DNA from 3 places in the Streptomyces sp. NPDC039462 genome. Region 1 is predicted to be linked to each of the others. Evidence: riboswitches for the same ligand, from Rfam matches in the RefSeq annotation. Region 1 holds a riboswitch; each other region holds the start of a gene.
What was found. A riboswitch is a leader RNA that binds a small molecule or an ion and turns the genes downstream of it on or off. The one in region 1 is predicted to bind cyclic di-AMP.
Positions count from the first base shown of each region.

Region 2: another riboswitch for cyclic di-AMP. It lies ahead of ACZ7LU_RS00580 (M23 family metallopeptidase); the one in region 1 lies ahead of ACZ7LU_RS15535 (C40 family peptidase).
Region 3: another riboswitch for cyclic di-AMP. It lies ahead of ACZ7LU_RS33780 (transglycosylase family protein); the one in region 1 lies ahead of ACZ7LU_RS15535 (C40 family peptidase).

Region 1 is NZ_JBVKAO010000002.1:1,098,031-1,101,294, reverse strand. It holds gene ACZ7LU_RS15540 (hypothetical protein) at 308-661, shown strand; gene ACZ7LU_RS15535 (C40 family peptidase) at 758-1,999, opposite strand; cyclic di-AMP (ydaO/yuaA leader) riboswitch at 2,008-2,163, opposite strand; gene pcrA (DNA helicase PcrA) at 2,418-3,264, shown strand, end outside.
Region 2 is NZ_JBVKAO010000001.1:154,265-157,528, reverse strand. It holds gene ACZ7LU_RS00585 (GntR family transcriptional regulator) at 1-441, opposite strand, end outside; gene ACZ7LU_RS00580 (M23 family metallopeptidase) at 636-1,439, opposite strand; cyclic di-AMP (ydaO/yuaA leader) riboswitch at 1,453-1,614, opposite strand; gene ACZ7LU_RS00575 (M16 family metallopeptidase) at 1,821-3,206, opposite strand; gene ACZ7LU_RS00570 (M16 family metallopeptidase) at 3,203-3,264, opposite strand, start outside.
Region 3 is NZ_JBVKAO010000008.1:121,445-124,708, reverse strand. It holds gene ACZ7LU_RS33785 (LysM peptidoglycan-binding domain-containing protein) at 1-999, shown strand, start outside; cyclic di-AMP (ydaO/yuaA leader) riboswitch at 1,195-1,346, shown strand; partial or broken gene ACZ7LU_RS33780 (transglycosylase family protein) at 1,351-1,746, shown strand; partial or broken gene ACZ7LU_RS33775 (LysM peptidoglycan-binding domain-containing protein) at 1,870-2,073, shown strand; gene eno (phosphopyruvate hydratase) at 2,407-3,264, shown strand, end outside.

The sequences.
Region 1 (3,264 bases):
GGGGGACGGGCCGCCGCCGGTTTTCTCGGCGGTGGCGACCGACAGCCGTCCCGGGTTCGGACGGCGGTTGGGGAGCCGGTCACCTGGTGCAGGACGCTAAACCCGACCGTCACGGGTTGGTGAGGGAGTGCGCGCAACTGGCGGAAGTGGGCGGACAGTGACCGACAACGACCGTGCCGTTCGCGGGACGGCGGCTGCTTGGTGCGCGGCCGTGACCGATGGCTCGTTTCCGGCTTGCCCGGCCGGAGTGTGGTGCTATGGGGGCGCCTGCCACGCCCGGCCCGAGGCCCGGCTAGGCTCCGGCCTCATGGACCTACTCATCCATCTCTTCGTCGGCCTGCACATCATCGGCATCGCCTCGCTCCTGGGCGGCTTCCTGACCCAGATGAAGCAGATGGGCCAGGGCACCGCGCGCTTCAGCCCCGGCATGCTGCACGGCGCGTTGATCATGCTCGTCACCGGTGTGGTCCTGGTGGGCCTCAACCAGGCGGACGACAACACGGTCAACAACGTCAAGATCGGCATCAAGCTGGCCCTGCTGATCGTGATCCTCGCGCTGGTCTATGTGAAGCGGGACGAGGAGAAGGTCGACAAGGGCATGTTCGGTGCGGTCGGCCTGCTGACCACGGCGAACATCTTCATCGCGGTGCTGTGGACCTGAGTTTTCACGCCTCACGCGCGCGTGGCCCGCATCCGGGGAGGATGCGGGCCACGCGCGCGTAGTGGGGTGCGTCGGTCTCAAGAGCGTGCTTCGTCCTTATGCGGGGCGCACCACGCTGTGGATCGGCATGTAGTAGATCGACTCGACGCGGACGTTCGCGCCCGGCTTCGGGGCGTGGACCATCTTGCCGTTGCCGATGTAGATCCCCACGTGACTGATGTCGTCGTAGAAGAACACCAGGTCACCCGGCTTGGCGTCGGCGGTCTTCACGGTCGTGCCGACCTTCACCTGGTCCCAGGTGGTGCGCGGCAGGGAGATTCCCGCGGCCTTCCAGGCGTCCTGCGTGAGTCCGGAGCAGTCGTAGGAGTCGGGGCCGGTGGCGCCCCAGACGTACGGCTTGCCGATCTGGGCCTCCGCGAAGTCGATGACCTTCGCGGCCTTGGTGGCGTAGCTGCCGTCGGTGCTTCCGGAGCCGGTGCCTGTGCCACCGGTGCCGGTGCCAGAGTCCGAACCCGAACCCGAGCCCGCGTCGGAACCGGAACCGGAACCGGATCCGGAACCAGAGCCCTGGTCGGCCCCCCGCTCCTTCTCCCGCTGCGCCGCCTCCTCGGCCTTCCGCTCGCGCTCCGCCTCCGCGGCCTGCTCGCGGGCCAGCTTCTCGGCCTTGCGCTTGGCCTCCTGCTTCTTCTTCCGCTCGATCTCCGCGAGCCGCGCCTTCTCCTCGGCGGTCAGCTTCGAGAGGAGCTCCCGCGCGTCACCCAGCTTCTTCTGGACGGTCCGCTTGCTCGTCCTGAGGTCGTCCCGCGACTCGCTCAGCGTCTTGAGGCTCTTCGCGGCCTTCGTGCGCTGCTCGGTCGCCGACGCCTGCTGCGCCTGGTAGTCGTCGACCGCCTTCTTCTGGCGCGTGGTCAGCCGGTCCGCCAGGTGGTTCTGGTCGAAGTAGCCCTGCGGGTCGTCGGCGAGCATCATCGTGGCCGTCTCCGAGACGGCGCCGGTGCGGTACTGGGCGGCGGCGAAGGAGCCCAGCTCCTTGCGCGCGTCGTTCAGCTCGTCCGTGCGTTCGGCCACGTCGTCGAGCAGACGGTCGACCTTCTTGCGCTGCTTGTCGGTGCGCTCCTTGGCCGAGTTGTACTTCTGGGTGGCCACGCCGGCCTGCTGGTAGAGCTCGTCGACCTTCTTCTGGATCTCTTCGAGGCTGGGCTTCGCCGGCGCGGAGGGCGCCGCCTGCGCGCTCTGTGCCAGGAGGGCGACGGAGGTGAGGGCCGCCGTCGTGATGCCGAGGGCGGGGGCCGTGCGTAGGCCGGCTGAACGGGTCCGCGGCTTGCGGTGCGACGCCAAGGGAGGCGACTCCTTCCGTAGACCGCCTACCGGGTTAGCTGTCGGGTTCGGGCGGGTGGTTCGGAAGGCTGCCCTACAGTCCCGTACTTCGTACGGGACCGATTCACCCCAAGGTTCTGGTGGGTCCCCGGCTCCGAACACGTCGGACTCGGCGGAGGCCACCCGTTCCCGGCGGGGTTCGCCGGTGGGGGGCGAGTGGCCCGCCGGGCACGCTAGCCAACCCGTGAGGCCCCTGTGAAGGTTGATGTTCGATATGCCCGATACATTTTCGTGACTTTACGAGACCCTTGACGCGGACACGACTGAGACGGCGCGAGGCGTAGCGGAGTGTGATCATCTGTGGGCGCGGAGTAGGTGGGCGGGGGTGTGTCCGGAACCGCAGCGGGTTGTCAGTGGGGCCGCCTAGACTCGGGAAGCGATGAGCAGCCTCTTTGATGACAGCTTCCTGGCGGACCTGCAGCCCTCCCGGGCCGCGGACGAAGCGCCCCCGCCGCCGCCCGAGGACAGCGCTCCGGAGCCCATTCCGGACGATTTGTTCGACGGGAAGTTCGACGCGCCCATGACCCGGGAGTCGCACTACCGCGACGGCGCCCCGCGCCCGGTCATCGACCCGGCGTCGCTCCTCGACGGGCTGAACGAGAACCAGCGCGCGGCCGTCGTGCACGCCGGCTCCCCCCTGCTCATCGTGGCCGGCGCCGGTTCCGGCAAGACCCGTGTGCTGACCCACCGCATCGCGTACCTCCTCGCCGAGCGCGGCGTGCACCCGGGCCAGATCCTCGCGATCACCTTCACGAACAAGGCCGCGGGCGAGATGAAGGAGCGCGTCGAGCAGCTCGTCGGCCCCCGGGCGAACGCGATGTGGGTCTCCACCTTCCACAGCGCCTGCGTCCGCATCCTGCGCCGTGAGTACAAGAAGCTGGGCTTCACCTCCTCCTTCTCGATCTACGACGCCGCGGACTCCAAGCGCCTCATGGCCCTGGTCTGCCGCGACCTGGATCTCGACCCGAAGAAGTTCCCGCCGAAGTCCTTCAGCGCCAAGATCTCGAACCTGAAGAACGAGCTGATCGACGAGGAGGACTTCGCCGGACAGGCCGCCGACGGCTTCGAGAAGACCCTCGCCCAGGCCTACGCGATGTACCAGTCACGCCTCCGCGAGGCGAACGCGCTGGACTTCGACGACCTGATCATGACGACGGTCCACCTGCTGCGCGCCTTCCCGGACGTCGCCGAGCACTACAGGCGCCGCTTCCGGCACGTCATGGTCG
Region 2 (3,264 bases), on a different contig from region 1:
GAGCAGCGCGCTGAGGCCGGGGCTTCCGGAGGCCTGGGCGAGCGTCTCGTGGAACCAGCCGCCCAGCGAGCGCAGCTCCTCCCCCAGGCCGCTCCTGGAGCGCTCCTGGCCCAGCCTGACGAGCCCGCGCAACACCTTCAGGTGCGCGTCCGTGCGGCGCTGCGCTGCGCGCGCCGCGGCGAGCGGTTCGAGCAGCGTCCTGACCTCCAGGAGGTCGGCCGCCTCCTGTTCGGTGGGCTCGGCGACGCAGGCGCCCGCGTGCCTGCGGGTGACGACGAAGCCCTCGGCCTCCAGCGTGCGCAGGGCCTCGCGCACGGGCACCCGGGAGACGCCGTAGCGGCGCGCGAGGAGTTCCTCGGTGAGCCGGCCGCCCCTTTCGTGGACGCCGGCGACAATATCGTCCCGAATGGCCGTGCATACAGAGTGCGCGGGCACGCGCATGATCGGACCTCCGCCTTAATCCCCGCGAAACGCGGTCGACCGACACTCATTCAGTGACTCTATTGCAAAGCGCGGGAATTTCCGACGGCGGGCCGGAAATCATGGATATCTTTTGGCCAACGCGAAAGCCCCGGCTCTGGGCGAGCCGGGGCTTTCGGAGCTGTGCGGGGTCGGCGTCTGCCGTCCGTCGTCCGTCAGACGTTGACGCCGTGCGAGCGGAGGTACGCGACCGGGTCGATGTCCGAGCCGTACTCCGCGCCGGTGCGGGCCTCGAAGTGGAGGTGCGGGCCGCTGGAGTTGCCGGTGGAACCGGAGAGGCCGATCTGCTGGCCCGGGGTGACCGTCTGGCCCACGGTGACGCCGAGGGACGACATGTGGCCGTACTGGGTGTACGTGCCGTCGTTCATCTTGATGACCACGTTGTTGCCGTAGGCGCCGCCCCAGCCGGCCTCGACGACGGTGCCGGAGCCGACCGCGTGGACCGGGGTGCCGGACGCCGCGTGGAAGTCCACGCCGGTGTGGCTGCCGGAGGACCACATGGCGCCGCCGGTCTGGTAGCCCGTGGAGACGTACGAGCCGCTGATCGGGGAGACGTAGGTGTTCAGGCGCTTGCGCTCGGCCTCGCGGGCGGCGCGCTCCTTGGCCTCGCGCTCCTTCTTGGCCTTCGCCTTGGCCTCGGCCTCGGCCTTGCGCTTCTCCTCGGCGGCCTTCTTCTTGGCGGCCTCTTCGGCCTTCTTGGCTGCGGCGGCGTCGTCGGCGGCCTGCTGCTGCGCCGCGGCCTGCGCGTCGATGCTCGCGGCGAGCGAGTCACCGACGGATATCGCCTGGGTGAGGCCGGTGTGCTCCATGGCGGCTTCGTCGGGGGCGGCGAGCGCCGGGGCGGCGAGGCCGCCGATGACACCGGTGGTGGTGAGCGCCGCGACACCGGCGACGTTCGCGGTGGTACGCGTGAGGCGGCTCGGACGACGGTGCTTCCCGGTGGCACGGGTGAACGCCATGTGGCGGGTGATCCTTTCCTTCCTTCTCGCCTACCGGGTTAGCTGACGGGTTCGGAGCAGGAAGGTCTCCTACGGGTCCCTCGCCTCGCGGCAAGGTGCCCGATTCACCCCAGGGGACATGTGGGTCCCCGGCTCCCCTGGCTCGCGCCGTACGGGGACTCGGCGATGACTGTCCGGTGCCGCGGATGCGGCGTACTGCGCGACGAACAGCCGGGTCGACGCTAAACGCGCCGTCTTCAATCGACAAACAGAAGTCGCCTTTTGTAGCGCACGCCACACGGCAGACAGGCAACCACTGTATGAATTCGGACATATGGGGACCCCAGTGCCTGAAGCGGTCACCGGGGTCCCGATATGTCCTGACTGTGACTCAGCCGTCACTCAGCCCGTGACGACACTCACTTCGCCGATGCCGAGCGCCCTGACGGGCTCCTCGATCTGCGCGGCGTCCCCGACCAGGATCGTCACCAGGCGGTCCGCCGGGAAGGCGTTCACGACGGCGGCGGTGGCCTCCACGGTGCCGGTGGCGGCCAGCTGGCGGTACAGCTGCGCCTGGAAGTCGTCCGGGAGGTTCTGCTCGACCTGGTCGGCGAGGGTGGCCGCCACGGAGGCCGCCATCTCGTACTTCAGCGGGGCGACGCCCACGAGGTTCTGCACGGCCACGTCGCGCTCGGCGTCCGTGAGGCCCTCAGCGGCGAGGACGCGCAGGACCTGCCACAGGTCCTCCAGCGCCGGTCCCGTGTTCGGGGTGTCCACGGAGCCGCTGATGGCGAGCATCGCGGCGCCCGAGCCGTCCGGCGCCGAACGAAGGACCTGGCTGAACGCCCGTACGCCGTAGGTGTATCCCTTCTCCTCGCGCAGGACGCGGTCGAGACGCGAGGTGAGGGTGCCGCCCAGGCAGTACGTGCCGAGGACCTGGGCCGGCCAGACGCGGTCGTGCCGGTCGGCCCCGATGCGGCCGATCAGCAGCTGCGTCTGGACCGCTCCGGGGCGGTCCACGATGACGACGCGGCCGCGGTCGTCGGCGGTCACCGGCGGCACCGGGCGCGGCTCGCCCGGGGAGCCCGTCCAGGCGCCGACCGTGTCCGCGAGGACGGCGTCCAGGTCGGTCCCGGTCAGGTCGCCGACCACGACGAGGGTGGCCGTGGCGGGGCGGACGTGTTTCTCGTAGAAGGCGCGCACCGCCGCCGAGTCGATGGCCGCGACCGTCTCCTCGGTGCCCTGGCGGGGGCGGGACATGCGCGAGGTCGCGGGGAAGAGCTCCTTGGAGAGCTCCTTGGCGGCGCGGCGGGCCGGGTTGGCGGCCTCGTGCGGGATCTCGTCCAGGCGGTTGCGGACGAGCCGCTCGATCTCGCTGTCCGCGAAGGCGGGGGCCCGCAGGGCGTCGGCGAGCAGGCCGAGCGCCTTCGGGAGCCGGGAGACCGGGACCTCCAGGGAGACCCGCACGCCCGGGTGGTCGGCGTGTGCGTCGAGCGTCGCGCCGCAGCGGTCGAGCTCGGCGGCGAACTCCTCGGCGGAGTGCTTGTCGGTGCCTTCGTTGAAGGCCCTCGCCATGATCGTGGCGACGCCGTCGAGGCCCTCGGGCTCGGCGTCCAGGGGCGCTGCGAGGTTGATCTCGACGGCGACGACCTGCTGACCGGGGCGGTCGCAACGCAGCACGGTGAGGCCGTTGGGCAGCGTGCTGCGGTCGGGCGCCGGGAAGGCCCAGGGCCTGGCCTGTCCGGCCTCGGGCTGGGGGTGGAACTGCATCGTCGCGGCCTCGGTCACTTCGCCGCCTCCTCTTCTTCCTCGGCGGCCTCTGCGCCCTCGTCGGCGGCGGTCACGG
Region 3 (3,264 bases), on a different contig from region 1:
ACCGGATCAGCCATCGCCATCCCGCTGCTCGGCGCCACCAGCGCGAGCGCCGCCGAGACCACCACGTGGGAGAAGCTCGCCGAGTGCGAGAGCGGCGGCGCGTGGAGCGCCAACCCCGGCAACGGCTACTACGGAGGCCTCCAGCTCTCGCAGGAGACGTGGGAGGCGTACGGCGGCCTCGACTACGCGACCAGCCCCGACCAGGCCAGCCGCTCGCAGCAGATCGCCGTCGCCGAGAAGATCCTCCGCGACAAGGGCACCGCGGCCTGGCCGAGCTGTGCCCCGATCGCCGGGCTCAGCAAGGGCGGTGCCGCGGCCGACGTCGACCCGGGCGGGCCCGTCACCCCGACGCCCTCCGACTCGACGGGTTCGGCCGACTCCAAGGACCCCGAGGGCTCCAAGGATTCCAAGGACGCCAAGGAGCCCGAGGGTTCCAAGGACTCCAAGGCCCCCGAGAAGGGGACGGACAAGTCTTCCGGCGAGACCACGGACTCCGCCGACCCGGAGCGGCCCTCCGACGACGCGAGCGACACGCCCGCCTCCGGCGACGGTTCGCGAGAGAAGAATCACGACGAGTCCGGCGAAAAGGACGGCAAGGGCGGCAAGGGCGACGCCGAAGACGCCGACGGCAAGGGCGACTCCGGCAAGTCCGGCCAGAAGGACACCACTTCACCCGCGCCCGAGAAGTCGACCGACCCGGCCGACGACGCCACCGACCCCAACAGCTCCTCCTCCGGCCGCCACCGCGGCGACCGCGCGGACGAGAGCGACAGCGCCGGCGACCGCCCCGGACGGCACGCCTCGCGCGGCGCCGACCGCTCCGAGAAGCTCGCCGACGGGACGTACACCGTGCGTTCCGGGGACAACCTCTCGGTCATCGCGGACGACTTCGGGGTCGACGGCGGATGGCACGAGCTCTACAGCGAGAACAAGAAGACCGTCGGAGGCGACCCGGATCTCATCCTCCCCGGTCAGAGCCTCGATGTGGGCGAAAAGTAACGGGATTTGACGATGCGTCTGCGGGGGACTTGGCCGGTGTTGTCCGGTTTGGCGCGAGTGAGAGATGGGTCTCAGAAGCCCTGATCGTCTTTGAAATTCGGTGGGGAGCGTGTCTACGGTCGTGACCGCTCGCCACTGGTGAGCCCCGCCGGTCGGTACGCCGAATCCTGCCAACGGCCGGACGGGAACAGTCGTCGCTCAAGAGCGCCGTGGGCAGGAGCGGGGGACCCAAGGTAAGTGCCGTGTCATGCGGCTAGGGGTGAAGCCGCACTCGCGAGAGTGCGGCCGGGCAACCACATCGGCCCGAACCCGACAGCTCACCTCGCAGGCGTCGGTGTAGGGGATGAACTCATGCTGCTTTCCGGCAAGGGCAAGCACCGTCGCCCGTCCAAGGCCACTCGTGTCGCCACGCTCGTCGGCGTGACCGGCGCCGCCGTCGCCGCCCCGCTGATGGCGGCCGGCTCGGCCAACGCCGCCACCGGTCAGGAGTGGGACGCCGTCGCCCAGTGCGAGTCCGGCGGCAACTGGTCCATCAACACCGGCAACGGCTACCAGGGCGGCCTCCAGTTCTCGCCGTCCACCTGGGCCGCGTACGGCGGCACGAAGTACGCGCCGACCGCCGACAAGGCCTCCAAGGCCCAGCAGATCGAGATCGCCGAGAAGGTCCTCGCCGGCCAGGGCAAGGGCGCCTGGCCGAGCTGTGGCGTCGGCCTCTCGGGCGCCGCGTACAACGGCGGCGGCTCGCAGCAGCAGGCCCCGCAGCAGCAGAGCAAGCCGCAGCCGCAGCAGACGCAGCAGCAGGCCGCTCCGCAGCAGCAGGCCGCGCCGAAGCAGGCCGCTCCCAAGCCGCAGCCGACGCCGCAGACCGAGACCAAGAAGACCGTCGAGACCCCGACCGGCAAGAAGGTCGAGAAGGGCGACGGCGAGTACAAGGTCAAGACGGGCGACACCCTGTCCAAGATCGCCCAGGCGCACGACGTCAAGGGCGGCTGGCAGAAGGTCTACAAGCTCAACGGCGACATCATCGACGACGCCGACTTCATCTACCCGGGCCAGCAGCTCCACCTGAGCTGACCCGGCCGGTCACGGCCGTGCCTCGGCGGACGCACGGCCGTACCCCCCGTCCCCACGGGCTCCCCGCCCCGGTGCGCGTATCCCCCGTACGCACCGGGGCGGGGGCATGTCCGCACCCGTTCCCTCCGCCGCCTCCGGCCCCTCTTGTTCGCTACTAGCGAGTAGAGAACATGGCCTTACGCCCTGTTTCCGCGCCATATGGGCCTTGTGTCGTCCCAGGGGACGGGCGGTCGGCTGGCCGAAGGCCCGGAGCCGGTTAGGCTCAGGAGACGCAGGGCCGAAGCGGCCCGGCGTAATCGTGTTTACGCGTCACACTCCCAGAAGGAGATGCTCGTGCCGTCCATCGACGTCGTCGTAGCCCGGGAAATCCTGGACTCCCGAGGCAACCCCACGGTCGAGGTCGAGGTCGGCCTCGACGACGGCAGCACCGGTCGTGCCGCCGTCCCGTCCGGTGCCTCCACCGGTGCCTTCGAGGCCATCGAACTCCGTGACGGTGACCCCAACCGTTACCAGGGCAAGGGTGTCGAGAAGGCCGTCCTCGCCGTCATCGAGCAGATCGGCCCGGAGCTCGTCGGCTACGACGCCACCGAGCAGCGCCTGATCGACCAGGCGATGTTCGACCTGGACGCCACCGACAACAAGGGCTCGCTCGGCGCCAACGCCATCCTCGGCGTCTCGCTCGCCGTCGCGCACGCCGCCTCCGAGGCCAGCGACCTGCCGCTCTTCCGCTACCTCGGCGGTCCGAACGCGCACCTGCTGCCCGTCCCGATGATGAACATCCTGAACGGCGGGTCGCACGCCGACTCGAACGTCGACATCCAGGAATTCATGATCGCCCCGATCGGCGCGGAGTCCTTCTCCGAGGCCCTGCGCTGGGGCACCGAGGTCTACCACACGCTGAAGAAGGTCCTGAAGGACAAGGGCCTCTCCACCGGCCTCGGCGACGAGGGCGGCTTCGCCCCGAACCTGGACTCCAACCGCGCCGCCCTCGACCTCATCCTCGAGGCCATCAAGCAGGCCGGTTACGTCCCCGGCGAGCAGATCGCGCTCGCGCTCGACGTCGCCGCGTCCGAGTTCTACAAGGACGGCAAGTACCAGTTCGAGGGCAAGGAGCGCTCGGCCGCCGAGATGACCGAGTACTACGAGGAGCTCGTCGCCTCGTACCCGCTCGTCTCCATCGAGGACCCGCTG